DNA from 3 places in the Sessilibacter sp. MAH3 genome. Region 2 is predicted to be linked to each of the others. Evidence: predicted binding sites of a transcription regulator. Region 2 holds the regulator's gene; each other region holds the start of a gene.
What was found. Region 2 encodes FliA, which starts transcription of late flagellar genes. Its sites were predicted from a motif close to TAAAGTTATNNNNNNNNCGGCCGATANCC; they were not measured.
Positions count from the first base shown of each region.

Region 1: a site for FliA is predicted at 3,222-3,250, ahead of fliS (flagellar export chaperone FliS). Genes of this name have one in related genera too.
Region 3: a site for FliA is predicted at 8,827-8,855, ahead of ACYQ2C_RS06190 (flagellin). Genes of this name have one in related genera too.

Region 1 covers NZ_BAAGIE010000007.1:89,791-100,736, forward strand. Annotated here, with positions in the region: gene ACYQ2C_RS06225 (flagellin) at 1-837, shown strand, start outside; gene ACYQ2C_RS06230 (flagellar protein FlaG) at 889-1,266, shown strand; gene fliD (flagellar filament capping protein FliD) at 1,683-3,143, shown strand; gene fliS (flagellar export chaperone FliS) at 3,275-3,676, shown strand; gene ACYQ2C_RS06245 (hypothetical protein) at 3,682-3,999, shown strand; gene ACYQ2C_RS06250 (hypothetical protein) at 4,218-5,411, opposite strand; gene ACYQ2C_RS06255 (sigma-54-dependent transcriptional regulator) at 6,021-7,448, shown strand; gene ACYQ2C_RS06260 (sensor histidine kinase) at 8,157-9,380, shown strand; gene ACYQ2C_RS06265 (sigma 54-interacting transcriptional regulator) at 9,603-10,946, shown strand, end outside.
Region 2 covers NZ_BAAGIE010000022.1:15,294-26,239, forward strand. Annotated here, with positions in the region: gene ACYQ2C_RS13515 (flagellar motor protein MotB) at 1-29, opposite strand, end outside; gene ACYQ2C_RS13520 (flagellar motor protein) at 213-953, opposite strand; gene ACYQ2C_RS13525 (protein-glutamate methylesterase/protein-glutamine glutaminase) at 1,051-2,145, opposite strand; gene ACYQ2C_RS13530 (chemotaxis protein CheA) at 2,571-5,366, opposite strand; gene ACYQ2C_RS13535 (protein phosphatase CheZ) at 5,429-6,220, opposite strand; gene cheY (chemotaxis response regulator CheY) at 6,242-6,625, opposite strand; gene ACYQ2C_RS13545 (RNA polymerase sigma factor FliA) at 7,374-8,117, opposite strand; gene ACYQ2C_RS13550 (MinD/ParA family protein) at 8,120-8,947, opposite strand; gene flhF (flagellar biosynthesis protein FlhF) at 9,195-10,946, opposite strand, start outside.
Region 3 covers NZ_BAAGIE010000007.1:74,811-85,756, forward strand. Annotated here, with positions in the region: gene cysN (sulfate adenylyltransferase subunit CysN) at 1-1,096, shown strand, start outside; gene ACYQ2C_RS06165 (hypothetical protein) at 1,336-1,848, opposite strand; gene ACYQ2C_RS06170 (SDR family NAD(P)-dependent oxidoreductase) at 2,494-3,207, opposite strand; gene ACYQ2C_RS06175 (CatA-like O-acetyltransferase) at 3,353-4,042, opposite strand; gene ACYQ2C_RS06180 (methyl-accepting chemotaxis protein) at 4,754-6,676, opposite strand; gene ACYQ2C_RS06185 (hypothetical protein) at 6,896-8,473, opposite strand; gene ACYQ2C_RS06190 (flagellin) at 8,913-10,445, shown strand.

The sequences.
Region 1 (10,946 bases), on a different contig from region 2:
GTCTCTGCGCGGGCCATTACTCAAGTGGCAATTAACGCGGGTGATTTTGTGTTATCAACCGATACTGCGAACGGTACAGCGGACTCGGTAACATTCACCATTGGTACTAATAATGGTGACGGCGGAACCAGTTCAACTACAACTGCGGTCACCTTAACGGCCAGCGGTGATGTAGCGCAAGATTTAGAAAACCTCCGTGATGCGATTAACGCAGACTCCGGTAGTAACGGTATATCTGCGGCACTCGATGAAAACGGGAATTTAATTTTGTCGGCTCAAGATGGCGATAATATTGAAATTCAAAACTTCACCGAAGTTAACGGAGCCGGTGCTAACAACAGTTCGAGCATTGTATTAACCGCGGTAAACGCAGACGGTACTATCGGCACAGCTAACCAAACTGTCGATGCCACTGCAAACGCGTTCGAAGCAGTAGGTACTATTACCTTCGATTCCAGTGAGCCGTTTACTGTTGGGGGCACTAACATTGCCGAAATTACCAGCTCGTCAATTGGTGTTTTACAAAGCGTTGAAGGCATCGATATTACCAGCGCCAGTGGTGCACAGGATGCTATTGCTGTAGTCGATGGTGCCATTGCCAATATTGACTCCCAGCGAGCGCAGTTAGGTGCGGTGCAAAACCGATTCGAAAATACCATTGCCAACTTGCAAAATATTTCTGAGAACGTTTCTGCAGCACGAAGCCGAATTAGAGACACCGATTTTGCGGCTGAAACTGCTGAATTAACACGTCAGCAAATTTTGCAACAGGCCGGTACTTCGGTGCTAGCGCAGGCTAACCAGCTTCCACAGGCTGTATTGAGTCTTCTAGGTTAAAACGTGATTTATCGGCGGGGTTTACTCCGCCGATAATATAGAGGGTGAAAAATGGATATTAATAGCGTACAAAATATTCGCCCCACAGCCGCCAGCCCTTCAGCTTCACGCAATAATACCAGAGCAGAAGTGGCAATCTCTGATCGCGTTCCGCAAGAACAGATTCGCGCTGTGCGGGTTGAACAAGAAAATACCGAGCCTAGTGTTTCTGAGAATATTCGCGAAGCGGTTTCAAATTTAAACGAGTTCTCGCAATCGATTCGCAGAAATCTATCGTTTAGTTTACAAAATGAAACTGGCCGTGTTGTAGTAGAGGTTACCGACTCTGAAACTGGTGAATTAATTCGTAAAATTCCTTCGGATGAAGCTTTGCAAATAGCAGAACGCATATCTGAGACAAGAAGTTTACTTCCCTCTGTGAAGGTTTAAATTTTTAAGATTTAACTTCACAGAGTGTTGTTGCGCTTATTATATTAGTTTTTACTAGACTATATTTATCTGATGTATTTCTCTATCGCATGTATGGCCCTGTTTTTTTGTTACTTAAATTCGATGTAACTCATCTTCTGTTTACCGGTTTTTTTATTTAGTATTTTTACGCATTGGCACTTTCACAACGCTTAGGCTTACTATTTGCGTTTGTCTTGATTTCTAGAAAATAGTGGTCTAACCAAAAACTTAAGTGCGGCAATAATTAGCCGATATTCTTGCTAATCAATAACAATAACTGTGCATAATCATCGAAGGATAAATAGCTCCAGTAGTTAAGCATCCAGAATTTTTAACACTTGCAGAGTTGTGATTTTTAAACAGTTTTCATCTAACGTGTATACGGCGGATTTTTAATGACCATCACATTTAACGGTATTGGATCAGGGCTTGATATCGATGCCATTGTTGGCGCGATTGTCGATGCAGAGCGTGCACCAACAGAAGGACGATTAAATCGCCTAGAGTCAAATGTTACCGAAGAATTGTCGGCGGTGGGTCAATTAAACTCGGCATTAACCGCTTTCTTAGATGCTGTCGATGATCTATCCGATGAGTCTTTATTTCGAGGGCGATCGGTGAGTATTGGTGATCGTAGCTTAATCAGTGCTACCGCCGATGAAAGTGCCCAGGCCGGAAGTTATCAAATCCAAATTGAGCAAATAGCCACGGCTCAAAAAATTGCAACTCAAGCCGTTGCAACCGCCGGTACCGAGGTTGGCACCGGTACCTTAAACATTTATTTGGGCTCAGAATCGTTCAGTATCGACATTGATGAAAACAACAACACACTGCAACAAATCCGTACCGCTATTAATGAATCGGAAAATAATCTTGGTGTAACAGCCTCCATTATTAACGACGAAACCGGGGCGCGATTAGTATTAACCAGTAATGAGACCGGTTTAGATAACACCATTTCTTTGACAGTAAACGATAATGACGGCGATAACAGAGATGCGTCTGTAGGCTTGTCTCAGCTTGTTTATGACCCTACCGATATCGAAACCACCGGTGATGGCGGAGTGGTGCAAGATGGCCGAGAATTAGATTCCGCACAAAATGCTATTGCCTACATTGATGGACTGAGAATTACGGGTTCAAACAATACCTTTGAAAATGCCATTGAAGGCGTGACCTTCAATTTATTAGACGCTCAAGATGCCGATGATTTTGCCAGCGGAGATACGATCAATTTAACGGTTGGCAATGACACCGCCAGTGCACGCGGTGCGATCGAAAATTTTGTAAATGTCTATAACAGCTTTTTAGACGTCGTAGAACAACTCACCGTTGTTGTCGTAAATGATGGTAATACCGGTAACGTAACCGGAGCCTTAACCGGCGACTCAACGGTAAGAGGTTTGCTTTCTAATATACGAAGCCAATTTTCTACCGGTGTTTCTGACAATCCCCAAGGTTTACAGTTTTTAGTAAATATTGGTGTATCAACCGATCAAGAAGGACGGTTAACCATTGATAACACCCGTTTAAACAATGCGTTTTCGACAGATTTTGATGCGATTGCTAATTTGTTTTCGGGTGATAACGGATTATCGAATCGTCTATCGGAGTCTTTGGATGGGTACACAGGTTCTAGCGGTATACTACAGTCACGAAGAGACAGTTTACAAAATACGCTTAACGGTATTGATGACCAGCGAGAAGCATTAGAAAGACGAATTGAATTAACGCAAGAGCGATTATTCGCTCAATATCGAGCGACAGATGCCCTAGTGGGCCAGCTCAATAATACCTTAAGCTTTTTAACCAGCTCATTACAAAATACTCCTATAAATAATCGCAGAGATAACTAACAGACCCTTTGATTAAATCGTGACGGAGTTAATCATAGGATTCAATATGTAAAATATTGCGAATAAAATATATTAGGCTCAAGTCCCTTTTGCTTTTGTCGATAGCTAACAGGAGCAGGCGAGGAAATATTATGAATCAAAATCATGCGTTAAGTCAGTACAATCAGGTAAGTTTGCATACATCCGTTACTGATGCGTCACCTCATAAACTTATTGATCTGTTGTTATTAGGCTTTTTAGAGCGCGTAGCTCAGGCCCGTGTAGCAATTTTAAACAACAAGATAGAAATGAAGGGCAATCGAATATCTAAGGCGATTGATATATTAGCGGGTTTACGCGCGGCTCTTGATTTTGAAAAAGGCGGTAAAGTAGCGACAAATTTAGATGACTTATATGAATACATGACGCATCTTTTAATTTCGGCAAATCTTAATAACGATTTAAAAAAATGCGATGAAGCCACAGATTTAATGCGCGTTATTCGTGATGGTTGGAATGGATTAGATCTTAAAGCAATTGAAGAGCACAAATAATCATTATGAATAAAACAATGACATTGATCGAAATAGAAAACAGCTTATCCAAATTGGCGATGGGTTTGGATATGGCCTTAGAGCAAGAAGACAGTAGTGCATTCGATAATCTTGATCGTCAAATAAATGAATTGGTTCAAGTGTGTGTTGAATTAAGAGCAATTGAATTTCAAAGTGTTGCGCTTAAAATTGAAAGAATTGTTAGAATGTACCGACGTGTTATTTATTTTCTTGAACAACAAAAGGTTGATGTTCAAGATAAAATTCACTCTCTAGGTTTAGAGAAAAAAGTACATCAAGCCTACCTGGCTCAAAACTATTAATTTCAAAATCATTAATCTCAAAACAACTAAAAGAACCTTCGATCAGTTAGTTCGTGAACGAGTCACGCAGCAGAAGTTGCCTGCGCAATTTCTGTTTTCATTTTATTGTCATTAATTTATCGTCATTAACTTATGGTTCTTGAAGTTGATGAAATATTTTTTGTATTGTTTGAAATTCCGGATTGATTAGGATTTCGTGAAAAGTAAGGGTTAAGCAATTAACGAATCAGTTGTGCTTGGTCGTTAATGTAGACCTGAAAGTTTGCCAAGTTTTCGATGTATCTCGCAAAAGACTGATTCTCATATACTTGCGTTATCACAATCTCCGCACCGTTGTGTGGGTCAGTTTGCTGTATAAAGTCCGGTAAGCTTTGTTCTCCTCGGCTATCTACTTTAAAAATCATACCTGTTTCAACATTAACATCGCGACCAATATTGAGCGTTACCCCATTATTACTGATTTGAGTGATGCGTGCTTTCGTGGGTAAGCACAGCAATGAGTCATTAATCCAGTGCGCAGCTTGTGTAACAATCTCAGAAACAACCTGACCATAGTCCGTATCGTAAAAAGCCGCTGAGAAGGCTTGAGGTTTATTTTTAAGGCTAGTGCTGTCGTAGGCACTGCCAGAGAATTGTTTGTGCGCAACTTCAAGTCCGGTAAAGTTATCAATAACGGTTAAGCTGATGGAAAAAATTCGTGGTTTTTGACCGCGAATTTGTTTCCAGGGAATTTGTTTGTTTTTCAATTTGTCGAAAATAGACTCATCTGTGTTGTAAGCGGTACTTACAATATTACCAATAACAGAATATTGACTGTTATCTTTCAGCTGCAAATCTTTTAATGCGATTGCAAAACCCTGTCTATGAGATTTTCCGGGTAGTTGAGTTGTAGTGCTATCAATAGCAACCAAGCTATTTAACTCGGATAATTTACCGGTTAACTCTTTCGGTAACAATGTGTGTAGTGGCGATAAATCAACGGCATTGGCAGGCGATTGAATACTAAAACCTAAAACAGAAACTTTCTTATTTACACGCTCATTAATGGCGTTTTTACACGAATTTTGCGGAGCCATTACATTGTCGGTTTTTGTATTTTCCTGCATTTGGGACTCATGTTCTAGTGAATCACTCATTAAGTGATCTTGATTCGATAATCCCACAACTTTTTCATTGGAACCGTCGGAAATAGGTTTCATGGAATCCATTGCCGAATCTTCTTGTTTCAGCATCATTTCTGAATTATCAATCACCTTAATTTCATCATCTGATGAATTTCTAGGATCAACTTCAACGGATGAAACCATGGTATGAGTACAGGAGATAGTTGCCATCAAACAAGTAGCCGTTAGCAGATACGTTAACGTTGTGAGTTTTTTACTAACAATTGCGAAAGGGTGTATTTGATTCATTTCTTACCGAATTCAATAGTTTTTTAAACCGACTAACGGCACTGTAGGGTCTTGAGAAATCATATCCGCTTAATTGTAAAATCCCGTAAAATTCATCTTCAAATTCTCTTATATGGCTTCAGATGATTTCGGTATTGAGGTAAAAATAACTTACAAAAATTGTTGAATATAGGCGTTTCTATCTGTTTGATAAGCATTCGCATAATTTAAAAAGGCGCTTTAGTTCTATAAAACTTAGCTTTTTTAAATTTTTACTGTGAAATTTTCTAACGATCTGCATAAGAGCGTTCTTATTTGTCAGTTTTCTTTCACCTTCACCAGACAATAAATTGACTTTGATTTTAACCTAGTCTAATTTTTTTTAAGTATAGACGGAGTATTGGCTGGGCAAATAACCAAGATTTTGACGACTTATTATATTTGCGCGGTTTATATCTTTTTATCAACGATGAGAATGCAATTAACGTAAAACGAAAATCCATTATTAATTGCTAATATTATACTGAAGTTGTATTAATAATTTGCAGGTAATAATTGATCTCATTTACCAATAATCGTTTGATATTGATATCGGATTGAAATATCAAGGTGTATAGCTAGGTTGTTAATATGTGGGCAGAATTAAAAGTTTTAGTGATAGACGATAATCAGCAAAGGCAGCACGATCTAAAAATTGTTCTCGATTTTATGGGTGAGCCTGCGGTTGTCTATAACTCTGATAGCTGGAAACAGGTAATTCACGATACACAATTTGAGTCTCAAGATTTTGTTGCCGTCATTATTGGCGATGTAAATTGTTCTGTAGATGGATTAATTGACGAGGTTCTAAATTGGGATAAATCTTTACCGTTTATCCTAATGTCGAGAAATGAATCTATCGATCTTGAATTATTGCAACGTGAATCGGTTATTGGTCAACTTTCAATGCCACCGTCTTACGCCACCTTAATGGACACTTTGCACCGCGCACAGCGATACCGCGAAGCGAAAACCCACGGTAGCATTAATCAAAAGCGTCCTGTGCATTTATTCAGAAGTTTGGTCGGTACCAGTCGTAAAATTGTTCATGTTCGCGAAGCCATGACTCAGGTTGCCGATAAAGAAGTTAGCGTGTTAATAACCGGAGAATCCGGTACGGGTAAAGAAGTTGTAGCACGTAATCTTCACTACGGTTCTGCACGTAGAAATGGTCCTTTCGTGCCAGTTAATTGTGGCGCTATTCCAGCGGAATTATTAGAAAGTGAATTGTTTGGGCACGAGAAGGGCGCATTTACCGGCGCCATTAATTCGCGCGCGGGAAGATTCGAGTTGGCTGAGGGCGGCACATTATTCTTAGATGAAATCGGCGATATGCCGTTGAATATGCAAGTTAAATTACTCAGAGTGTTGCAGGAAAAAGTATTCGAACGCGTAGGATCTAACCGTCCTCAACCGACCAATGTCAGAGTTATTGCGGCTACGCATCGCAATCTTGAACAAATGATAGAAGACGGTACTTTTCGTGAAGATTTGTTTTATCGATTAAACGTTTTCCCCATTGAAATGCCTTCTTTGAGCGAACGCTGCGAAGATATACCAATATTGATTAATGAATTGGTGGCTCGGTTAGAGAGCGAAAAGCGCGGTTCCATTCGATTTAATTCGGCAGCAATATTCTCGCTATCTCGTCATCTTTGGCCAGGTAATGTAAGAGAGTTGGCGAATTTAGTTGAACGTATGGCAATTGTGCATCCCTACGGTGTTATTGGCGCTCAAGACCTGCCTGAAAAATATCGTCATGTTGATATTGATGAAGAGTTCGAGCCCGATACCGACGACATCGACGCTAAGACCACCATGGTGAAAATGGGTGATACCACCTTGTTGCCCGATGATGGAATTGACCTTAAAGAATATTTAACCAATTTAGAGCGTAATTTAATTCAACAAGCATTAGACGATTGCGGAGGTGTTGTTGCTAGAGCCGCATCACGCTTGGCAATACGACGAACTACTTTGGTAGAGAAAATGCGTAAGTACGGTTTGCATCGAGTTTAAATTTCGACGGCTATTTGTCGCTCCTCCTTTAAAGAGTCATTTTCTAAAAGCTTCCTCTATTAGCCTTTTTAAAAGGCTTTTTTTATATAAGTGAACGTGTATAAACTCATGTTTATGTAAACATCTAGGGTGGCACCAAAATCAGGTGTTACTGAATTCGTGTACTCTGTAAAGTCTGTTACTTCGAGTCCTCTCTCAATAATTCATCGCAAACCGCCATTAACCTAACGATTCCTAGAACAATCTCTTTGCCATTTTTATATTGATGTTAACTAATGGAACCTCTGATTAAATCATTCATGATTTAATCGGAAGGCAGACATTGATAATGCGATTTCTCAGTTTTTTCACAACTTCAATCATTTGCCGTTCTTGACGTTGGTGACACTTCCTAGTGTTGCGAGCAACATTAGGTTAATCAGAGTTTCCTAGTAAATGCGGTTTTTGAAAAACGTTAAATTCGAGAATTTGTGCATTATATGAATAGTATGAATAAATTTTTTGAATTTTATTGCTATGATTTTTCAGTACGACCGACAAATATTCCTGCACGTTCATTAAAATGGGTCGATTATTTGACACGGAGACTTTCGTAACACCTTGAAAACTATGGATAAAATTTTGGTATTAAGGTTGCATTATTCTATGTGTATAAAACGTTTAACCTTATTTACATGATTTTTTGACGGAAATTAAAGGGTGTATGCTATGGTTTTTAATGCGATCTTGGGTGCAGAAAAAAATGCCGCCGTATCCGATAAAAAAGCTGCAATCTTCAATGCGTTAATCGCTAAAAATAGCGTCGTTGCCTTTGATTCTATAAAATCGTTTGAAAAAGTAAACGTTAAAAATGATCTTAACAACACATTAACACGGTCTCATATTCCTTTCGATTTAATTCTTGAAAAGGTCCCTGCTGCGGTATTGGTATTGAACGAACAGGGCAAGATTATTTACGCGAATGAGGCCGCAGAGTTTTTATTGGGTATACCCTTGTTACACCGACTTTGGCGTGAAGTTATGACGGATTGTTTTGTTCGCCGATTCGATGACGGACATGAAATATCAACAAAACAGGGACGACGAATTTCGGTATCGACCAAAGGTTTAAGTGGCGGCCAAGAAGGGCAAATTATTTTGTTGTCCGATTTAACTGAAACTCGAAAACTGCAAGATCAGCTTAGTCATCAGAAGCGTTTATCTTCTCTGGGAAAAATGGTTTCTGCATTAGCTCATCAACTACGAACACCTTTATCGGCCGCGTTATTGTATTCCGGTCATTTGTGTGAAGATCTTAAATATTCTTCAAATGACGAAAATGATCTCGCAACGCAACAAACGTTATCCGTTCGGAAGAAATTTGCAGAAAAGTTAAGATCGCGTTTACGCCATTTAGAAAAACAAATTCAAGATATGTTGCTGTTCGTTAAAGGGGATTTACCTTTAACGGATCGTATTTCGGTACAACAGTTTATCAACGAATTTTATGAAGCCGCTGAAGCACCGCTTACAGCCAGTGGTTTTACCTTAGATATTGTCTATAAAACAAATGCGCAAGAATTTACTCCTCATTTTATTCGTTGCAATAAAGATGCTTTAATTAATGCTTTTCTTAATATTGTTAATAATTCTATTCAAGCCATTGAACACGAGCTTGATTCAAAAAAACAGTCAAAAAATTGCACTCGCTTAGAGATGTTAATTCATTTAAATAACTCAGGTGTTTTAAATATTGTCTTTCGAGATTTTGGGCCTGGAATAACGCCTGAAGTTCTCGCTCGCATCGATGAGCCTTTTGTTACCACCAAGCCCCAAGGCACTGGGTTGGGTTTGGCCGTTGTACGTACACTGGTTAAAGCTCACGGTGGGCAGTTTATTTTGAAAAACGCTAATCCGGGAGTAGAGGCAGTTATCACGCTGCCAATTTCATGAACGGTAGGTGATTAAAATTATGAAGAAGTTGGACATCGCATTGTCAACTTCTGACCGCTGATTAAATCATGAATGAGCTAATCAACGGATTCTAAAAGTTATACACAAAAAATTCGGGTAATTAATTTAACGCAAAATCTTTTGGTTATTGATGTCTTTGAGTTATTCATCTCTCAAGTGGCGTTAACAATTTGATGATTTTTGGCCAGTGAGTAGTGTCCTATGAAATCTAAATTACGAGTCTTAGTTGCAGAAGATGATCCTTCTTTAAGAGAAGCTATTGTCGATACATTAGAAATAGCCAATCTAGAGGTTGAAGCGGTTGCCGACGGTAATCAAGCCCTGCAAGTTTTGCAATCGCGTAATGATATTGGCATTGTTGTATCGGATGTAAACATGCCTAATCTTGATGGCTACGAACTGCTAAAAATTTCCAAAGAACGTTTCCCGCACATTCCCGTAGTATTGATGACCGCCTACGGTACCATTCATCAATCGGTAAAGGCGATGCAAGAAGGTGCGGTTGATTACCTCGTAAAACCCTTTGAACCGGCACTTTTGCAAGAACTGGTACAACGCTATACCGGAGGTATTTCTGAAGAATTTAAAAATGCACCGGTTGCGGTGGCGAGCTCCAGTTTACAATTGTTGGAGTTGGCAAAACGCGTTGCAAAGTCGGATTCCACGGCGTTAATTTTAGGCGAATCGGGAACCGGGAAAGAAGTTTTAGCGCGTTATGTTCACGACTGTTCTAACCGTAGCCAAGGGCCCTTTGTGGCAATCAATTGTGCCGCCATTCCTGAAACCATGCTGGAGTCTATTCTATTCGGCCACGAGAAGGGTGCATTTACCGGTGCTACGGCCAGTATGCCCGGTAAATTTGAGCAGGCCAATGGCGGCACCATTTTACTTGATGAAATTTCTGAAATGGATATGGCGCTACAGGCAAAGCTATTACGTGTGTTACAAGAGCGCGAAGTTGAGCGTTTGGGTGGGCGTAAAACCATCCGTCTGGATGTACGCGTTATTGCAACGTCTAACCGCACTATGCTGGATGAAGTGAAGGCGGGGCGCTTTCGCGAAGATCTCTACTACCGTCTTAGCGTTTTACCGTTGTCTTGGTTACCTTTACGCGAGCGACGTGACGACATAGTGCCTTTGGCTGAAAAGCTTTTACGCAAACATGCAAGAAAACAACATCGAAATGGCGTGCGTTTATCGATAGACGCAAAGCAAGGTCTAATTAACTATTCTTGGCCGGGAAATGTTCGGGAATTAGACAACGTAATACAACGAGCGTTGATCTTACAGGAAGGGCTTACCATCAATGCATGTGATCTGGGCTTACCAAACGAAAAAGGCGTAGCTATGGCCTTGCCGGTGATATCGGCGTTGAGTTACAACGAAGCTTCAAATAATGTGTTACCTAGCACGACGGTAAACAGTTCAGCACCTGAGGTAATGACTACATCCATAACTATCCCTAAAACCAATTTGAATGAAAATACAGATTGTTTTCGAGCAAATGTTTCCGGCTCCCACGAAAACGTGTTCGAGAGTTGGATG
Region 2 (10,946 bases):
AATTCGGTTTTAGCACGCGATTTAATCATGAGACGCCATACAGATTAAGACTATAAAAACCTCTGAGTAACCCATCCTTGATTTAATCAGAGAGCAAAAATTGAATATACGATCTCCAATTTTTTCAAAACATCAATCACCGTCACTCTTAAAACTACAAACACATTCTCGTACCACTAGAAACTCCAGTGTATTTGGAGTTTTCTATACGATTATTTAATATAGCCATTGAGTTTTATTTCAATAAATTTGGGGTTCTCACCTTCAGAAATTGCAATTAAACCGTCGATCATCAATTCTTTAAAGCGCGATTCATGACCTACACACTGCTTTAGCTTATTTGCAATCGGCAATAGTAATAAATTAGCAAAGGCTACACCGTAGATGGTTGCTACGAAAGCAACGGCAATGCCAGGCCCTAATAACTCCGGATCAGCTAAATTTTGCATAACATGAATTAAACCAATCACGGCGCCAATAATACCAATGGTAGGCGAGTAACCACCCATACTTTCATAAAATTGCACCGCTTGCAGATCGAGTTGTTCTTTTTGAATGAGATCGTTTTCGAGCACCTGACGAATCGATTCAGATTGAGCACCATCGGCCAATAGCATTAGACCTTTTTTTGAGAACATGTCTTTTTCGTGATCGGCTATGGTCTCTAATCCTAACAATCCCTCTTTACGTGCAGTGGCTGCCCAATAGACAATTTTTTTTACTTCGTCGTGAAAATAATATTGCGGCGGTTTAAATACCCAGACAAATACCGACAGCGCCCGTTTTAGGCTTTGCCAAGGTGTCTGTAAAATCGCAGCGCCAAGGGTTCCACCAATAACAATTAATGCCGCCGATTCATTGATCAGTGATTTCCAGCTACCGCCTTCTAAAAAGTTACCGCCAATCAGTGCCGTAAAACCGATAATAACGCCGATGAAACTGAGTTTGTCCAAGATAGTTTACCCGTAATTTTTTGATTGCAGGTGACGAGTTAGGCAATCTACCGTTATTAACGGGATCAGCTAATGAGGATTTTTAAGGTAGGACGCGTTAATAATTAAACGCTTTTTGTAATTGCTCTGGAATTTCGTTTAACGATACCACTTTGTCAGTAAGATTGGCGCGAGCCACAGCCATTGGCATTCCATAAATCACACTGCTGCGCTGATCTTGCGACCAAATAACACCACCTTTTTCCTTCACAATCCGACTGCCTTCGCAGCCATCTGACCCCATTCCCGTTAAAATCATTGCCATAAAACTTGAGCCCCAGGTATTTGCAGCTGAGGCTAAGGTAATATCAACTGATGGTTTATAATTTAATCGGTCGTCACCCGGAAATACATTAATTCGGGTTCGATCTCTAGGGTTTATCATCATCTGTTGACCGCCCGGAGCAAGATAGGCTGTGCCTGGCCGCAACACCATCCCATCTTCAGCAAGAACTACGCGAATGCGACAAGTACTGTTTAAACGCTCGGCAAAAGCACGCGTAAAATTCTCTGGCATATGCTGAATTAATAATATTGGCAGTGAAAAATTCTCCGGCAAGCATTTTAATATTTCCGATAACGCCACCGGGCCACCCGTAGACGCTCCCATTGCAATGAGTTTTATTTTACCGTTAAGTTTTTGCGAGCAATGGGGAAATGTTCTGGGTGGTACGATAACTTCGCAATTACGCTCATAATGGTTTTCTAATGCAACCTTGGTTGCCGACTCGGGACGAGTAGCCGGTATAATATTTCGTCGTCGAGCAATTAATAATAAGCGTTGATGTAATTTGCGTTTTAATTCTTGCGGGTTTTTCGAAATTTCCGAAAAGCTTTTCGGCATAAAATCAACCGCCCCAGCATCGAGGGCATCTAGAGTTAATTTTGCACCTTCGTAGGTTAACGCAGATAGCATTAAAATCGGAGTTGGACGCTGTGCCATAATTTTACGAACGGCCTTTAATCCGTCCATTAATGGCATTTCGTAGTCCATGGTGATAACGTCGGGCTTTTTTTCAAGCGTCAAAGCAAGGGCTTGTTTGCCATTACCCGCGATACCAATAACTTTTAATTGAGGATGCTCCTCAATAATGGCGGCAAGTCTATTTTGAAAAAATAAAGAGTCATCGACAATTAAAACATTAATAGCCATATACCTAGACACCTGATGAGCTCTATCAGCGTAATTGGGATGCACCTTCTCACGACACCGTTATTATTCACACACAATTTCGTAACATTACAACCAATGAGCGAATACAAGACTATGGAATTTCTGATCAGCTCACCCATAATTTAATCAGAGGGAAAATATTGAAAATACCCCTACCAATGTCTTCACAACTTTAGGAATCTCTGATTAACTCATCCCTGATTTAATCAGAGGACAGAAATTGAAAATGCGATTTCCAATTTCTTCACAATTTCAATCACTTACCATTCTTGAAATTGGCGACACATCCTTGTGTCGCTGGAAACTTTAGGTTCATCAGAGTTTCCTTTAAATTAGCCATTCTAGAAAATTAAGATGCATCCTTGCGTCGCAAGAAACTCTGGATTAATCAAAGTCTCTTGAAACTAAGCAGCATTACCAGCGTAGCGTTTCAACATACTTGGAACATCTAAAATTAATGCGATTCTTCCATCACCGGTAATTGTCGCACCAGCCATACCCGGTGTGCCATGCAACATTTTGCCAAGCGGTTTAATTACTACTTCTTCTTGACCAATTAACTGATCAACAACAAAACCGACTCGCTGAGTACCCACCGAAACAATGACAATGTGGCCTTCTTTTGGTGGTGTCGCGTAAGCTGCGCTACGAATTAACCAACGTTTTAAGTGAAATAACGGTATCGCTTTTTCGCGAATGGTGACACATTCTTGGCCATCAACAATGTTGGTGCGACTTAAATCCATATGGAAGATTTCATCAACATTAACTAAGGGTAATGCGAATGTTTGATCGTCCAACATAATCATCAGCGTTGGCATAATGGCCAAGGTTAAAGGCACTTTAATATAAAGTTTAGTACCTTCGTCAACGACCGAATCAATTTCTATGGTGCCATTGAGTTGGGTGATTTTGGTTTTCACCACATCCATACCAACACCACGGCCGGATACATCAGATATTTCTTGTTTGGTCGAAAAACCGGGAGCAAAAATTAACGCAAAAGCCTCTTGATCGGATAAACGCGCTGCCGCGTCTTCATCCAATACACCCTTGGCCACAGCAATGGATTTAAGTTTATTCGGGTCCATACCACCGCCATCATCGGTGATGGCTAATAAAATATGGTCACCCTCTTGCTGGGCAGACAATACAACTCGGCCAACGCGTGGTTTACCTTTTTGCTCGCGCACATCCGGTAATTCAATACCATGATCCACCGAGTTTCGAACCAAATGCACCAAGGGATCAGCCAAAGCTTCTACCAGGTTTTTATCGAGATCGGTTTCTTCACCGACAAGCTCAAGACTAATTTCTTTTCCTAAACTGCGTGCAAGATCGCGCACAACCCGTGGGAAACGCCCAAACACTTTCTTAATGGGCTGCATTCGGGTTTTCATGACCGCGGTTTGTAAATCGGCGGTAACAACATCTAAATTAGAAACGGCTTTTGATAATACCTCATCGCCTTTTTCATCACCCAAGCGAACCAACCGATTGCGCACCAATACCAACTCGCCGACCATATTCATAATATCGTCGAGACGTTGCGTATCAACACGCACCGTGGTTTCGGCAGCCGGCGCAGCCGCTTCTTTGGGTGCGGCCGCCGGTGGCGATGCCGGTTTAGCTGCACTCGCTTTAGCACCACCGGGAACGGCAACAAGCTCAGGTTTTGCAGCGGCGGTGCTGGGTTTTCCGGTACCAGGAACCGCCTTAATAGCGGCACTCTTATCTGGCTCGGAGGCTTTGGTAGTTGCTGGTTTTTTCGGTGCAGCAGGTGCTTTTGCGGCGGTTTTTACGGGTTCTTTTTTCGGCTCTGACTTTTCTGCTTTAACGTCTGATTTCTCAGATACAGTCTCTTTCGATTCTGTTGTTTTTGGTGCAGTTGTATTTTTCGGCGGTGATGAGGCGGCCTTAGTACTAGCGACCTTGGTATCTGAACTACCAGCGCCTGGTCCTTTGCCAGCACCGTGCAATTGATCTAATAACGCCTCAAACTCATCTTCGGTAATGGTATCGTCGTTGGCTTTCGCTTTAGCTTTTGGAGATTCGGATTTTGGTTTTGCAGCTTTGGGCGCAGGCGCTTTTACCTCTTCTGCTTTTACATCTTCGGTTTTTTCTTCTTTTGGATTGGCGTTTTCGACCTTTTCTGCCTCAGCCGCAGGAGCTGCCTTAGCCGATGAATTAGATTTATCTTGACCACCCGGGCCTTTGCCTTGACCGTGAATTTGATCTAAGAGTTTTTCAAATTCGTCTTCGGTAATTAAATCAGAGTTTCCACCCGCGGATTTTTTAGACTTGGCCTTTTCACCGGATTTGTCATCGGCAGGCGCAGCTTCTGATTTTTCTGGTGCAGCTTTTTTAGATTCGCCAACACTTGGACCTTTACCTTCGCCGTGCAACTGATCAAGAAGCGCTTCAAACTCATCGTCGGTGATTTCGTCGGATTCAGTTTTCTTTACAACCGGAGAATTCTTAGCAGTGGTAGATTTTACGGCGGGTTTAGCTGCCCCGTCTTCATCTTCGTCGGCGATTGCATCCAACAAGTTAGCTATTGCACTGTCAGAAAAATCGTCACTACTCGCTGAGGGCTGCGAGTCTTGTGCATCGAGTTCTACTTCATCAATATCGGCTTGTGCATTGAACTCGGAGTCTTGAGGTTCGTCTTCTGAAATATCTTGCTCTGATACGTCTTCATCTACAACTTCATCTGCAACGACGTCTTCTTCGTAGGCTTCTTCGTCAACGGATTCTTCTTCGACAACTTCTTCATCAACAACTTCTTCATCGGAAGCTTCGAGTAAATCCTCGCAGGCGACTAATCTTTCGAGTGATTCAATTAAAGACTCATCTGCGGGTGATGGTTCAACACGATTTTGAACCTGATCAAATTGTGAATTAACAGCATCCAGCGCTTGCAGCACCACGTCCATCAATTCGGAAGTTACTTCGCGTTTACCATTGCGTAAAATATCGAATAAATTTTCCGTTACATGGCAGCATTCAACCATTGGCGCAATTTGCAGGAAGCCAGCACCGCCTTTGACCGTATGAAAACCACGGAATATCGCGTTTAATAAATCACGATCATCTGGACGTTGCTCAAGCTCTACCAGTTGCTCGGAAAGCGTCTCGAGGATTTCGCCAGCTTCTACTAAGAAGTCTTGCAAAATCTCTTCATCATCGCCGAACCCCATTCACTGCTCCTCTCGCCAAAACGATTTATTCAGTCGTTTTTATTCTTAAAATATCAAATCTATTAAAAGCCTAAACTTGATAATAAATCGTCAACTTCATCTTGACTGGCCATAACATCTGGACGATGTTTTGCCTGAATTTGCGGGCCTTCGCCGTTTGCCGATTTCTTCTCGGCAGCTTCTTTATCTGCTTTTGATCGAAACCCAGCAACATCTTCTACTTGTCCGGCAATACGAACTAGCTGAACCAGTTCGCCTTCAACATCAGAAATAAGACCAATTACTTTTTTCAGAACTTGGCCGGTTAAATCTTGGTAGCCCTGTTCCAAAATAATATCTTGTAAATTTAAACCCAATTGCTCTGCGCCTGTACCAATACGCGCAAGAAATTCGTCCATGCGATAGTACAATTGCCGAAATTCATCTGGGCCCATTTCACGACGCTTAAAGCGTTTCCACTCTTCTCGCAATTGCGCCGACTCAGTAATGATTTCGGCAGCAATAGGCGCTGAAGCTTCAACGCGATCCATCGTTTTATCGGCGGCGTCTTGAGTTAATTTAAGAACGTAGTTAAGCCGGTCTGATGCATCGCTGATATGAGATTTATCCGACAACGTGGAGTCATTATCCGAATTTGCATCAACGTTAAAATTAACAATAGCGTTATGCAAAGCACGAGTTAATTTACCGACACTGTTAAAAATTAAGCTGTCGCGTTGTTGATTTAATTTCGATATCACTTCGCTTGCATCGTGATAATCTTCGTTCTGTAATTTCTCAAGCAACATTTGCGCAGCTTCACGAAGATCTTCGACTGCTCGATTCGGGTCTTTCGAGAATTGATTAGAATCCATAACTAAACCTGTGGAAATGAGTTAACCGACGCGATCAAAAATCTTTTCGATTTTTTCCTTTAGAGCTTGAGCCGTAAACGGTTTTACAACATAACCATTCACACCGCTTTGGGCCGCTTCAATAATTTGTTCCCGCTTTGCTTCGGCGGTCACCATCAACACCGGTAAACTGCTAAGACGTTCATCTGCTCTGACTTGCCTGAGCAACTCAATACCGGTCATTCCCGGCATATTCCAGTCCGTCACCAAAAAATCGAAATCGCCGTTTTTAAGCATCGGCAACGCCGTTTGGCCATCATCAGCTTCTTGCGTATTAGTGAACCCTAAATCACGCAATAGATTTTTAATGATCCGCCGCATAGTAGAAAAATCATCGACTATGAGGATTTTCATATTTTTATCCAATGTAACCTCCATAGGCCCTGGTCGAGGGAAACCGATTCAATACAAAGTCTAGTAGCAGTTTGTGCGGTATCCAGTTTTTTAAGGATAGCGATTACCAATATTCGGGTATTGATCAACCGCGGACATAATCTGTAGGGTTTAATGAAATCAAATACCTAAATCTTGTACAAAAAAAGCGTAATAACACTCAATCTGAATTTTTACTAAATAAATCTCTTTTCAATAAAAACCCGGTTGTTAAAACAAATTAGAATAAAGAAGCTCTGATTAACCTCGGCCTAGTCACCGCACCAGTTGCATTGATAACCGCGACACGATAAGCAATTGAAATGATATAGAAATTACACATTACATTTTCAATTTCGTTCTTCAGTAAAAATTACGACCGGGTTAATCAGAGATTCCTAAATATTCCTAGCTATAAATGTCACGCTCGTTCTTTAAAACTGTTTCTATAGGATAGTTTCGGCTTTAAACGACTTTTTTTTAGAATAAAGCAAAAAAATTATCTTAATTATTCAAAAGATTGGGAAAGCTACAAAATATTTAATTTGAATGGGATTTTGTTCAAGAAAAAAAGTCACGGTAAATTTGGCAAAAAATTAGAGGGGTCTGTCGTTATTCAGAATTGCCATTGAATAAAAGAGATTCGCAGAGAACCATGAAAGGCACAAACGGGTCACTATCTTTTGTCAGCGATTTAATTTAACCGAATAAATCGTTACTTATTTTTATGAATTCGTAATTATCACTCCGAAATTACCCAATCTTGAAGACGACCACGTAAACGCAGTGCAGCCTGACTGTGAATTTGACTGACTCGCGATTCACTTACGCCTAATATCTGCCCAATTTCTTTAAGATTCAGTTCTTCATCGTAATATAGCGCTAAAACCAGCTGTTCGCGCTCTGGCAGCGATTTAATCGCCTCGGCCAAGCATTTACGCAGATTATCTTTTTGCAGGCCTACAAATGGACTGAGATTACCATCGCTGGCACTGTCGTGCTCAATACGGCTGTCGTCTTCGCCTACGGCCTCTTCATAACTGAACAAGCGTGTACTGGTGCTATCTTGCAAAATCGCGTGATATTCTTCTAAGCTCACTTCCAATTCGTCGGCCACTTCTTTATCAGTCGCATCGCGGCCTGTGCGTGCTTCAATTTGCGCAATGGCGTCTTGAACGCGTCTGGCATTACGATGCACCGAACGCGGCGCCCAATCACCTCTGCGCATTTCATCCACAATGGCGCCACGAATGCGAATTCCCGCGTAGGTTTCAAAACTCGCCCCCTTACTGGCATCGTATTTTTGCGATGCTTCAATTAAGCCAATCATTCCAGCTTGAATTAAATCTTCAACTTGCACACTCGCCGGCATTCTCATCATCATGTGATGGGCAATACGTTTTACCAAACTCGCATACTGTTCTATGTCGATCGCCGGTTGAAGTTGCGCTTGATCATACATTGCTAATCCGTCCACAGCAGCCATAGTTAAACCTCCACATGTGCAGTATGCAAAAGCCGTTCAACGAAAAACTCCAAGTGCCCTCTTGGGCCACTTGGCAGCGGCCAACTTATGACTTTTTGAGCAATACCTTTAATTGCCTGGGAAGCACGACTGCGTGGCAGAGCGGTCATTAATGGCGTTTGTTTTTGTACGGCTTTACGTACGCTTTCATCAAAAGGAATATGGCCGAGATACTGTAATGTGACATCTAAAAAGCGATCGCATACGGTTTGTAATTTATTAAACAGGTTTTGCCCTTCGTTAACGGTACGCGTCATATTAGCAACCACCCGAAAACGCGATTGTTGATATTCACTGTTAAGTAGCTTAATTAACGCGTAGGCATCGGTAATGGATGAAGGCTCATCACACACGACAACAATGACTTCGTTGGACGCATTTACAAAGCTGACAACCGTATCTGAAATTCCCGCTGCGGTATCGATAACCAGAATATCCAATTGCTGATCAAGCGTATTAAATGCATTAATTAATGCGGCATGTTGCTGGGCGCTTAATTGCGTCATGTTTTGAACACCGGATGAGGCCGGAACAATTTTTATTCCGCCAGGACCAGTCAACAAAATATCTTGCAGATCACATACGCCATTTAATACATCCGCTATGTTGTGCTTAGCTCGCAAACCCAACAGCACATCTACATTAGCCAATCCTAAATCAGCATCGAGCAATACCACTCGTCTTTGCATTTCGGCCAAGGCAATGCTCAAATTCACTGAAAGGTTGGTTTTACCCACACCACCCTTTCCACCAGTTACGGCTATGACTTGAACAGGACGAGAGTAGCTCATACAAACTCCAAATAACTCAATATAATTATTGCTAAATATAAATGAAATCTAATCTATCTACAGCAAACACCGATCAACCTAGGGTCTCCCGGTGGCATAAAAAGATGTACCACCAATACCAACACAAACTATCTACAAATAAATACCGAAGCAGAAAACCCATTAAACTGTGTAAAACAACAAGCAGTATTTTTAAATTTAGCACAGACTTAACTAAGCACACGCTCTTGAGCGCCGATAAACACAGTTAGGCTTGGACTTTTTCGTAATTATTTACGTCTTCAGTAATCCCAAAATTAGCAGGGGCTAATTGAGCGGATTTTTTCGCCGGTGCAATTGCTTCTAATGCTTTGGCGATAAGTTTTTTGTGAACAGGGAACTCAATGTCTTTTGGCACATTTTGTCCATTTGTCAAATAAGCAATGGGTAATTTTGATTCTATGACACAATCTAAACTATCACCCAAACTGCAACACTCATCTAATTTGGTCAGCACCAACGCTTGCGCATCAAGATCGTTAGCAACACTTAATATGTTTTTTTGAAAAGCCTTTTGCGAATTTGTGGTCATGACAAATATTTTGGTAACAAAATCATGGTTTTTAAATTCGTTAAACCAAAGATTATTGTCCAAGTCACGAATATTAATTCCTGGGGAATCAATTAGAATCAAATCGCAATAGGTTAGCGAAAACAATGCTTCGTTCAACTGCCGGCCCGTAGTGACAACATGCAGAGGAATTTGCAATATATGCGATAAACTCTTTAACTGGCTTTGCGAACCCAAACGTTCATTATCTGTAGAAATAATAGCGATACCGTGGCGGCCGTGTTCCAAAATATGTTGGGTTGCGAGTTTAGCGATGGTGGTGGTTTTACCGGCTCCGGTAGGGCCAATAAAAGCATAGCGACCGCCTTGTTTAACAATATCAATAGTGCTTAACGGTAAATTTGATTTTAAATATTTTAGCGCTTTAAGCCAAACATCGCGGCCCGTTTCACCAGCTTTCATAACAACATGGTTTAACAGCTGGGTAATAAATTCTTCACCAAAACCCATCTTAGAAAAACGTTTTTCCAAAATCATTTGATAGCTTTTTAACGATCTCCCGTTACTCTGTTTAAGCTGCAACTCCAGAAGCTCACGCATATCATTAAGTTCAGATTGCAAGTTTTTAATATCACCCGAGTTATCAATAACCGTTGCCGTACGAACGGACTCCGGCGATCTGCTTGGCTTAGTTAAACTGTTTTCATTCTGCTGCGATAACTGCTGTATTGCTCGCTGTAGATTCTGATTAGACGGCGAATTCACATCTGCACTTTTTTCGTCTCGATGAATGACCGAATTGTTTAGGGAATTTTGTACCTCAGCAGAACTAGGGTTTTGACGAGATTTAACCGCATCGTGACTATTGTTAATCGTTGCCCGGTTTCTATTAACCGTTTCTTGATTACTGATATTGCCTTGCGGATTAGTATTTTCTTGACGGTTAGCGTTTTCTTGACGATTAGATTTGGCTTTTTCCAAAAAAGAGACAACATCTGCCATCGACGGCGTACCTTTTGAAAATAATTCGTCGATAATTTCATCGGCTTCACTACGATGTTTTGTGTTGCGTGATAAATTAACAACAGCGGCGGAACTTTTATAGCTAGAACGTTTCTGTACGGGATTAGAAGAATAACGTTGTGCTTGTTGTTTTTTCTGAGCATCTAATTGGCGAGATAAATAAGAGACATTTTCTTCTGCCTTGTTTGCAATGTTATCTGCACCGGTCATTTTTCGCCCTGACTCAGGTTTTTTACCGGAGGTTACATAACCTTCTGATTCGGTTAAAAAGGTAAATTCTCCAGTATCGGCTAAACCTTCGTATTTAGAAAAAACACTCTGATGGGACCCGGCATTGTCCTTAACGTCTAACCATTGCGTGCAATCATCAGCGGTCGCAAGTATTTCAACATATTTGCCTTGTTTAGTGTTCGATAAAATAACAGC
Region 3 (10,946 bases), on a different contig from region 2:
TCCGGGGCATGAGCAATATACCCGCAACATGGCAACCGGTGCTTCTACCTGTGACCTTGCCATTATTTTAATTGATGCCCGTCATGGCGTGATGACGCAAACTCGTCGCCACAGTTATATTGCATCTTTGTTAGGCATTAAACACATTGTTGTTGCTATTAATAAAATGGATTTAGTTGAATTCAGCGAAGAGCGTTTCAACGAAATTCAAAAAGCCTACGTACCTTTTGCCGAAGACCTAGGTTTACAAGATATTCGCTGCGTTCCTATTTCGGCGCTAGATGGCGACAATGTTGTAAACGTCAGCGAACACACGCCTTGGTATAAAGGCCAAACGTTGATGCAAATTCTCGAAACTGTAGAAATTGCAGAAGATAAAAACACCGAAGATTTCCGTTTTCCGGTGCAATACGTTAATCGTCCGAATTTAGATTTTCGCGGTTTTTGTGGCACAGTTGCATCCGGTGTCGTTCGTGTTGGCGATAAGATTAAAACCTTACCTTCCGGCAAAACCAGCACTGTTAAAAGCATTGTTACCTTTGACGGTAATCTGGATTTAGCTTTCGTTGATCAAGCTGTTACCCTTACATTAGCCGATGAAATTGATATTAGTCGCGGCGATATGATTGTTAATGCGGACGATAATAAAGTCTCAAAAACAAATCACTTAAATGCACACATTGTATGGATGTCTGAGCAAAATCTTACACCCAAAAAACAATACGAATTTAAGTTCGCTAGTAAGGCAGTCATCGGCCAAGTTAATTCCATCGCTCATTTGATTGACGTGAACACACAAGAAACTCGTGAAGCACAACAATTAGAGTTAAACGATATTGCCTTGGCAGAGGTTTCGCTAAACTCCGATGTGGCTATCGATCCATACAATATTAATCGTGCAACTGGTGCTTTTATTATTATTGATCGCCTGACCAATATCACCGTTGGCGCCGGTATGGTAACCGAAGCGTTAAGCGAAGATGAATCTTCTTTAAGTAACAGTCAATTCTCTGAATTTGAACTTGAGTTAAATGCTCTGGTTCGCAAACATTTCCCACACTGGAATGCGTTGGACTTAAGTAGCTTCAAAAAATAATCGAGTATTATTTTAAAAAGGCCTCTTTTATAGAGGCCTTTTTTATGCCTGAATTTCAACTTTTATAGTACTTGATAGGATGCTATTACAGTTTTATTTTGATGAAACCTTTAAAAAGACTATTGGAGTGGCTAAACGTTAGGATGGGAAAATCTAGATGGGTTTTATGAGAAGATATACAGATAACATACTAGAATTCGGTGGCAGAAATTTCCGCCACCTGAACTAACTAAGTAAACTTATTTAGATACTTTTACCAGTTTAGAGCGTAATTCTTCAGGTACTTCGTCTAACATAACAATAGAAATGTTTTCGTTAAATTTAGTAGCGTTGGCTGAAGCGCTTTTAGATAAAGTAGTGTTAATTTCTTTCGCAGACAATGTGTACATGTTGCCATTTAGTGGATCAACAATAAACCATCCAATTAAACCGCCGAATAAAATATTACCGCCAATGTACCAACCGTTAGCAGAAGTTTTTACTGGAATCTCAACGGTGTCATAGCCGTCTTTTGATAATACTAAGTTGAATGATTTTCCACCCCAGTATGAACCATCACTTTTCTCTAGTGTTACTGTAGTAGGAGTAGTGCCTTTAAAAATTTCAGCGCCTTTCTCGTCGGTAATAACAATAGATGCACCATCTGGTGAACTCATAATTGGTAGTGTTTGAGTCGATTCACCAACAATAGTGGCGCAGCCTGAAAGTGCAACAAAAAATGACAAAATTAAAGAGTATGAAGTAAATTTCATGCAGGTATTCCTTTATTGTCTGCAAATGGATTGGTAAAAATAAGGAGGTGTGAATTCTATCTCAAAATTATAAAAGTCGCTCTAAAAATTATTTGTATAGGATGATTTTCGCGCCAAATAAGTAACTTATTTAAGTGTATTATTTTTATAAAAAGTAAATAATTTTTATTTAAAGAAAAATAAATAGCTGTTTTCCTTTGCTGTTCTAACTTTACATATTTTTTCTAAAGAATTTAACACCAAAGTGTTAGTACTTGTATTGACTTTTTAATTGAATGAATTTCGGATGTTCAAGCTCGTTATTAAGTTTAATTTTTTAAATGTAGTAATTATGTCAATCAAAAATTGTATTCCGGATTAATAGGAGCGAAGCAATGAGGAGATCTGTCAATATTTGACTAAATTAAAAATTTACACGGTTTTTATTGTGGTGGGATTATAAAAAGTCTATTGATAAAAATTGTGAGTAGAAAAATACTATCTTTTTAAAGTTATAAAAATGATCACTAACGAGAGGCTAAATATCTTGGATTTACAAAAAACGATGAAAGAGTAATCGCTAATATAATTTGTATTTAGTGATTACTCTTTTACTTGATTCAATTTTCTAAGCAATTAGGCAGATTTTAGCAAAATGTATAAATGCTAGATGTCGCCCAGTTGTGGCCTAATAAGTAAATCTTCAACAACGGTTCTGTCACTGACTTCAAAGCAATTAAACATTAATGCGGCCACGTCTTCTGCGGGTATAAATCTTTCTTCTGGAATATCAACACCGTCCCAGCTGCTGGTTAGGGTTGCTCCCGGTAAGACAGATGTTACTTTTACATGATGGTTTTTCATCTCTTCTCTTAAAGCTTTTGAAAAACCATACAGTGCGAATTTACTGATGGTATACGAGCCGCCATTTGCATAGGCTATTAATGAGGCAATAGAGCATACATTGAAAATATGGCTACCTTTTTGAGATTTGATATTTTCGATTAAATGACGTGTTAAATAATAGGCGGAATATAAGTTAGTTTCTATTTGCGATTCCAACACGCCTTCTTCTTCTGAATGAACTTCGCCGGGTAAAAATTTACCCGCGTTGTTGATTAATACCTGAATTGGCAGGTTTAAGCTCAAAACATAATCTGCAAAAGCGCAAACATCGCTTTTATTGGCGAGATCAGCCTGAAATATATGCAAACGTTTTTCTAAATCTAATTCAGATTTCAACGATTCTAGTTCGTTGATGTTTCTAGAGCAGGTCGCGATGGTAAAGCCTGCATTGTAGAATTTATCCACTAAGGCACGACCTATACCTTTAGAACCACCACTGATTACGACGAGTTTGCTGTTATTAGCTGGGTTCACAAAATACTCCGAATTATGTTCACAAAAATAGTTCGCAGCAGTGTAAACGTCTAAGAAGTTGGCTTCAACTTCTTAGCTGGGATTAAAAAGATGTAAGAGCCAAATCGTTAACGAGTTACAACTAAATGCACGCAGTTGGTGTTTTTCAGTCGAATACTGGCTCAACATTGTCTATAAGCTGTTCAAATTGAGAAATACAGGCTTCTAAACGGTTAAAAAACAAACCAATATGCAATCCGTCGACGGTGCCGTGATGGCATTGCAAAGCAACGGGGGCATAACGTCTGCCATCACGATCAATATGTTTACCAATAGTAACCACCGGATTGAACCCATAGGGGCGAAAAAACGGTTGCTGAAAATGTGTAAATGAAATCCAAGGAATGTTAGAAACAAAAAACATATGAGATTTGTCTTTAACGCCGGTATCGGGACTTTCTTTGGCTTGAGCTATATCGTTTAAAATAGTTTGATGAAAACGTTCGAAGCGTGAAACATATTTAGAATCGCAAAAGCTAAAAGTTCCATCAGCTTGCGATACTGTATACCCTGGTTCTATGTAGTCAAATTCGTAAAGGTGATTATTTATATAGCGATGCTTTAATTCGGGTATGCTATTCACCGTTTTTGTCAGGCAATAAAGTAGGCAGGTAAACAAATTAAGATCGTTATTTTTGGCGCATTCCCTTACTGTTGTAATATCAACTTCTACGGTTGCACTCAGAAAAGGGACATCGTATTGCAAAAATACTTCAAGCAATTCTCTACGCTTATAGGTATTTAAATCGACTAACCTTTTTTCGGGTAGGGTAGTGATGACTTCTCTAGTGTTCAATCTATATTTCCTTTTGATTACCGATAGAATGAGTATCGCTGACTGATAATCATTAATGAACGGTATATTAGTGATAAAGGTATATTTTTGAAAGAGGTTTACATCAAATACACTATCAAAAAATGCGACAAGATTTTATTTGTTTGCGCGCTTTTCTTGTCATCTATTGATCGTCAGTACTGTGATTTTATCGACAATATACGATCTTTTAATAATGATAAATTATTGTTTAGAAGGGTTTTTGATGGGGTTCTTTCTCTAAAAGAATAAATAATTAGGCAAGGTTTTAAAAAAATGCTTTCGTTAACAGATAATGAAATAACTGTTGTTCTTTAGGTGACTCTAATTGAATCTATAATAGACCGTTAAGTGCGGTACCCATTTTTCGACATTAGTTATGTTCTAAAGAATTTATTGGAAACTCTGATTAACCTAGAGTTTCCAGCGACACAAGGATGTGTCGCCAATTTCAAGAACCGTAAGTGATTGAAATTGTGAAGAAATTGGAAATCGCATTTTCAATTTCTGTGCTCTGATTAAATCATGGATGAGTTAATCAGAGCTTCCTATAGTTTCCAATATCGAAAAATTTTAAATAGATTATTTATGAACTTTGTAAAAAATAGTGTTCTAAACGCGCGTTATATCAGATACAAATTAAACCTACAGCAACTAGGGGTTAATGCTAGCGTTCGGCATCTAATAGTTATTTTACAGTTTGTATCGTTCTATCAGATTTTTCAATTGAGAAATAGCGCCAAATAAATCATTGCAGGCATACTGTGTTGATTGCGCAATTTCATTATTTCGGGCGGTTGAAGAGTGTATGATTTCAACATTGTGAGATATATGGTGGGACACAGTTTTTTGTTCGTCGGCTGCCAGGGCAATTTCGGAATTTAATTGATTTATTTGTTCCATTGAGCTCAGTACATTTATAAAATTCTTACTAACTTCTTCGGTTAATTCTGCATTTTGAGTTGCCTGTTGACGATTTTCCTGCATTAAATCGGTAGCGTGTTTCCCTTGTTGTTGTAGTTTCTCAATCATGTCGTTAATTTCTTGAGTAGAAGCCTGCGTTCTACTCGCCAACGAACGCACCTCGTCGGCAACTACGGCGAAGCCGCGTCCTTGTTCGCCAGCTCGTGCAGCTTCAATGGCAGCATTTAAAGCAAGAAGATTGGTCTGCTCGGCAATGTTTCGAATAACATCCAATACCGTTGAAATATTCGTACTTTGTTCCGCTAATTTTGATACTACAGCTTCGGATTCTTCAATGTTACGAGCCTGTTGCCTAATTTTTTGAGAAGTTTGACGTAATGAATCAGAACCCACTTTAACGTTGCCGTAGGCTCCTTCAGTAATTTTCTTAGCGCCCTCGGTATTCTCCGCAACCTGATTTGCTGATATCGAAAGCTGATGCACCGCTGAAGCCAGTAATTTGGTCTTCTCATTTTGTTCATCTTGAACAGCTGACATATTACTGGAATATTCAGTGAGGCTCTCAGATGTTGCCGATACCGCACGGGTTTGATCACTTACTTCTTTCATGGTTGACTGTAAGCTGGCCAGAAGTCGATCAAACTCTTTCGCCATAACACCAATTTCGTCTTGGCGTGTTGACGCAAATCGTACGGTTAAATCACCACCGCCATCGGCAAGATTTTTGATGGCTTTAATTTGTGATCTCAAGGGTTTACTGACCAAATTCGACGTTAAAAACATCACAACGGTAATAATAACGGCAAGCACACCAATGATTTCTATAATCGTTACGATGGCGGCATCAAATGCTCTTGAACGGATATCGGATTTTTTTGTTGCAACAATAATGTCGTAGCCCCAGGGTTCATACGGTATTATTTTGAGGTTATATTCAGTGGACTGGTTTGATATAATTTGTTGTACCTGATCATTTGTGACGTTTGACGAAGAGATAGTGACTGTATCTTTAGCGTCTCTTAACGCGGCAAAGCCATTTTCCAATATGCGTGTGCTTTCTATGGCGTTATTCATAGCGCCAAGATTCGCCGAATAACCGACATACCATATACCAATAGTTTCGTTAAATATATTTTTTAAGGGTTCGTATGCCGTCAAATAAGGTTTACCCAAAATATCGACTTCACCGTAATAGGTCTGACCTGCTTTAATAGCCGTCATTGCTTTACTATTTTCGGCTAATTTTGTGCCCGTAGCACGAGCGTTATCTTTCATGACGTTGGTTGAAATACGAATAAAATCTTCACCACGTTTGCTGAAGATGGTCGCAGTGCCTCCCATTATGTCTGTCAATCCATCCACGAGATCGTAATTATTGGCGATGGGTCTATTACCAAGGTACAAGTTGGTAGACGGAGTTCCTGAAACATTTACCTCTTCACCAGATCTAGCAGCGCCAAGTTCAGCGCCGCGTTCTTTTAGCAGTTTCATACTGCTAGCGACACGTTCAGACATAATTGAGTTGGTTATATCTAATACGGTGCGAATATCGTGTATAATGTCTTGCTCAAGATCCGCAACGAATTTCTCTGTTTTAGAAACCTCGTTCTCCCAAGAAAACACTATCAATAACAAACCTATAATTAAGGTAGCAATAGTCAGCGCCGTTATAAACTTTTTTTGAATAGACATTGTTAATCTCAAGTTTGTCTGTATCACATGCGGTATAGTTAGCGATCTACGATTTACGCACTTTAACAAAACTGCTGTTATTAAAAATGTTTATAATATAAGCGTCCGTGATCTAATTAACTTTGATTTAATCCGTTATGTCTGTACAAAGAGATAATCATTAACTGCGTATTTTTAGAAGAGTTAGGAAACTATGAAGTAACATTGGATTTTCAACAGTTATTGATGGATATTTTTTACATCCAATATTAACGCATAAAAGTCATGTTTTAATTGTGTTAATGCTATTTTTTGTTGATTCGATAATGTTTGATTTTCTGAATTTAAGCAGTCAAAAGAGTTACAACCGATAAGTGGCAGGTTTCTACAGATTTTCACTGACTCATACCATCGACAACAGTCGGACTCGTAAAACCAGCGCCAATCGGCTAAAGATGACAGTAATAAATCGGTGTTAACACCCAGAGCGCCAGCTAAATGCACGGTTGAATTATCTACGCTGATAAACTTGGTTAAAAATGAAGTCATTAGTATGGATAGATGAACCAAGTCATTTTTTAAATCAAAATCGGGTGTATAGACACCTTTCTTTGCAAGCAATTCTATTTCGTCACTTGTTGCATCGTATTGAAGATTAATGAACTTTATAGATTGATCTCCAACAAATGCTTCCAGTAAATCCGAGAGTATTTCTAGCGGTATATTTCTTCCTAATGCATTTGTCCGGTAGTTTCCGCCACGCCAACTGATGCCAATAAAAAGAGGCTGCTCGGCGTCATCATTTATATCAAAGAAGTGGTAAATTTTTGCTTTAAGTTCGCTTTCTAATTGAGCTTTCGAATTTATGCTATGAGGTACTTTGGCTAAGATCGTTTGTGGTTGTATATCGTCAATGCTATGTACAAGGTATCGACCGAGTGATCCAAGCGATATGCAGAAATCAAATTCACTGTAATCACCTTGGTATTCATCAGTTATAAAGTGAACCCGTTCGTGCAATAGTGGTTCAATTAATGTTCTTAATCTAGGATCTATTTTTAGCGTGATTTCGGTCTGCAATTTAGCCATTAAATTCAGAAACATGATTTGATCACCCAACCCTTGATCGGCCCACAATAACAAATGTCCCTCTTGCTCACCGTTCCAGCTGGGTAGTGGTAAATCCAATTGAATACAATGACTATCCTGCCAGCGATACTCGTATTCTTGCCAACCAAGCTCAAATTCATGAGACAAGAGTGCTAAATGCGCAAAATTTATGTGCGCGTAAAAATTATTCGGCTCAATTTCAATGGCTTTTTGCAGCAGTTGCGCCGTGGTACTCAAGTTACCAAGCGCTTTTTCAACTACTGCTAAATTGATATAACTTTTTGCCAATTGTGGACACATTTGTTGCACGATTACAGCGGTTGCTTTTGCCTCATGCAATTTTGCTTGACGGTAATAACATTCGCTCAGCTTAGCCAGATAAATAGGCTCAGGACGTTGTTGTATAATCTGACTTAATACATCTTCTGCTTGAGTGTAATGCTCAAGCGACATCAGGCGGTCTACATAATATTCACAAATAACGTTATTATTTGGAAGTTCATTGTAGGCGATGGTTAAAAAATCGATGGCTAAACGGGAATGCCCTTTGAAAAATTCTTCATTTAAAAGTCGTACGATTTGCTTCGGATGTAGATTTTGCTGAATAGCCTGCTTAAAAATTTTAAGAGCCAAATCAAATTGCTGCTCTTTCATACAGATATTAATAAGCGGGATTAATACTACAACGGAGTGATTTTTTTCACTCAAAGCGGCAATAATTTGCCGCATTTCCGCTGTGTTGCCGCTTTCTACCGCTTTTTGCAGTTGCTCAATCATCTTTAGCCTTGATTTATTGATAAATTATTAATAAAGGCAACAGAGCAATTATTTAGCCAGTCTAAATTTAGGTGTAGAAACCTAGCTTCGACGGTAATTTTTCTCCAGCTTTTCTAAAATACATGTAAAAGCACACAAATGGTTTCTTAAATCGCTCGACGTAAATTTAAAAACTTGAGCAATTAATTTTCGATAGAAACCAATTTGATCATAATTAAATTCTATTAATGAAAATTAATTTCGGTCGGTGAGCAAAAAATAATCTTTTTCTACAAATTCCTCCCTAAAGTAAAATTTTTTAGAGCCGATGTCCCGGTTGTGAATGATTGTAACGAGGATCTTAATCCCCTAGGGGGCTAGGAGTAGAACCATGACTTTAACTGTAAATACCAATATCGCTTCGCTGAATACTCAGCGTAATTTAAACCAATCTTCTGGTGACCTAAACGTAGCTTTACAACGTTTATCAACAGGATTTCGTATCAATAGCGCTCGTGATGATGCAGCCGGTTTACAAATTTCAAACCGCTTAACATCCCAGGTAAACGGTTTAACCGTTGCCGCAAGAAATGCCAGTGATGGTATTTCTTTATCTCAAGTTGCAGAGGGCGCATTGCAACAGTCAACAGATATTTTACAACGTATTCGTGATCTTGCGTTGCAATCGGCCAACGGTAGTAACTCTGCCGGTGAACGCCAAGCGCTGCAAGAAGAAGTTAATCAGCTTAAACAAGAGCTCACTCGAATTGCTGACACCACTACATTTGGTGGTCGAAGAATTCTAGACGGCACTTTTGGAACCTCGTCATTCCAAGTGGGTGCCGAAGCAAACCAAACCATCGAAGTAACATTAACCAATGCGTCATCTTCTAGACTTGGTAATTATCGAGTTGATAGCGAAGGGACGGTAGCGGGAAGTATTAGTAATGCCATTGGCGGTGCTAACTTTACCGCGGGTACAGTAGGTGTTGTTGGCCCGTTTGGTATTTCGACCTTTACAGTAGAAACAACCGATACCGCCGGAGACATTGCCGATGCCATTAATGCATCTACGCAATCAACCGGAGTTAGTGCTAGTGCAATTAATAGAATTGCCGTTAACGCAAGCGACATATCTATAGCCTTTGATGGCGCCAACGGAGTTGCCGATTCGGTAAGTTTCTCGATTGGAACCAATAATGGTGACGGCGTTGCTAACACAACCGATATTGTATTAACCGCAACCGGCGATGCTGCGCAAGATTTAGAAAATCTTCGTGATGCGATTAACGCAGATTCGGGTACCAATGGTTTGTCGGCACAAATTGACGAAACCGGTAATTTAATTGTTACTGCAAAAGACGGCGACAATATTCAGATTACGGGTTTTACCGAAATTGACGGCAACAATAGCGCAAACGATTCGTCGGTAACATTCAGTGTTGTATTACCCGATGATACCATTAGTACCGCAAACGTCGCCTTATCTGGTGCAACTTCAAATACCTTTGAGGCGATTGGTACAGTTACGTTTGACTCCAATGAACCCTTCACGCTTAGCGGTACCAACATTGGAGAAATTACGGCGGCGACCATTGGGGTTTTACAAACAGTTGCAGATATTGATGTTACCACCGCCGATGGAGCGCAAGATGCCATCGCCATTGTCGATGGGGCAATATCGTCCATCGATAGTCAAAGGGCGATTTTAGGTGCGGTGCAAAACCGGTTTGAAAACACCATTGCCAACTTAAATAACATTGTTGAAAACGTATCGGCTGCACGTAGCCGAATTCGCGACACAGACTTTGCCGCAGAGACCGCGCAATTAACAAGAAGCCAAATTCTACAACAAGCTGGCACCACAATTCTTGCGCAGGCAAACCAAATTCCCCAAGCAGTCCTCAGCTTGTTGGGTGGATAACAATAAAAAATAGGTTCTTTAATCTCTGCAATCTCACGATCTTGGCCGCCATTGAGCGGCTTTTTTTCGTGTTTGAAAATTAAAAAACACACTGAATGCATAATTTGGGGCGTTAGTTTGAGTATTAAGTATTTGATTTTCAGTATTTAGATACCCGAGTTAGAAAATTTTAGTTTTTTTATTAATATGCGACTGGTTTTCGGTATTTTTAGTGTAGTGGCTGCTGTTATATGATTCGAACGGTGGTTGAATCATTTTTTGTGCTCTCGAAATTTAATTCAACTAATTCTCTTTTGAAGTTGGTCTTAACGATTTGTCTAAACCTTGTTTTACAAGTGTTACAAAGTACCTCTTAAAAATAAATTTGTATATATTTCTCGGCGTATCAAATAACGTAAAAAAGCAATTTAATGAGTTTTGTGCCAGAGTCTAGAATTTGTTGACGGTTTTAATATTTCGAGATAGTTTGGGAGAATAAGTTGTTTAAAAAATAATCGGTAT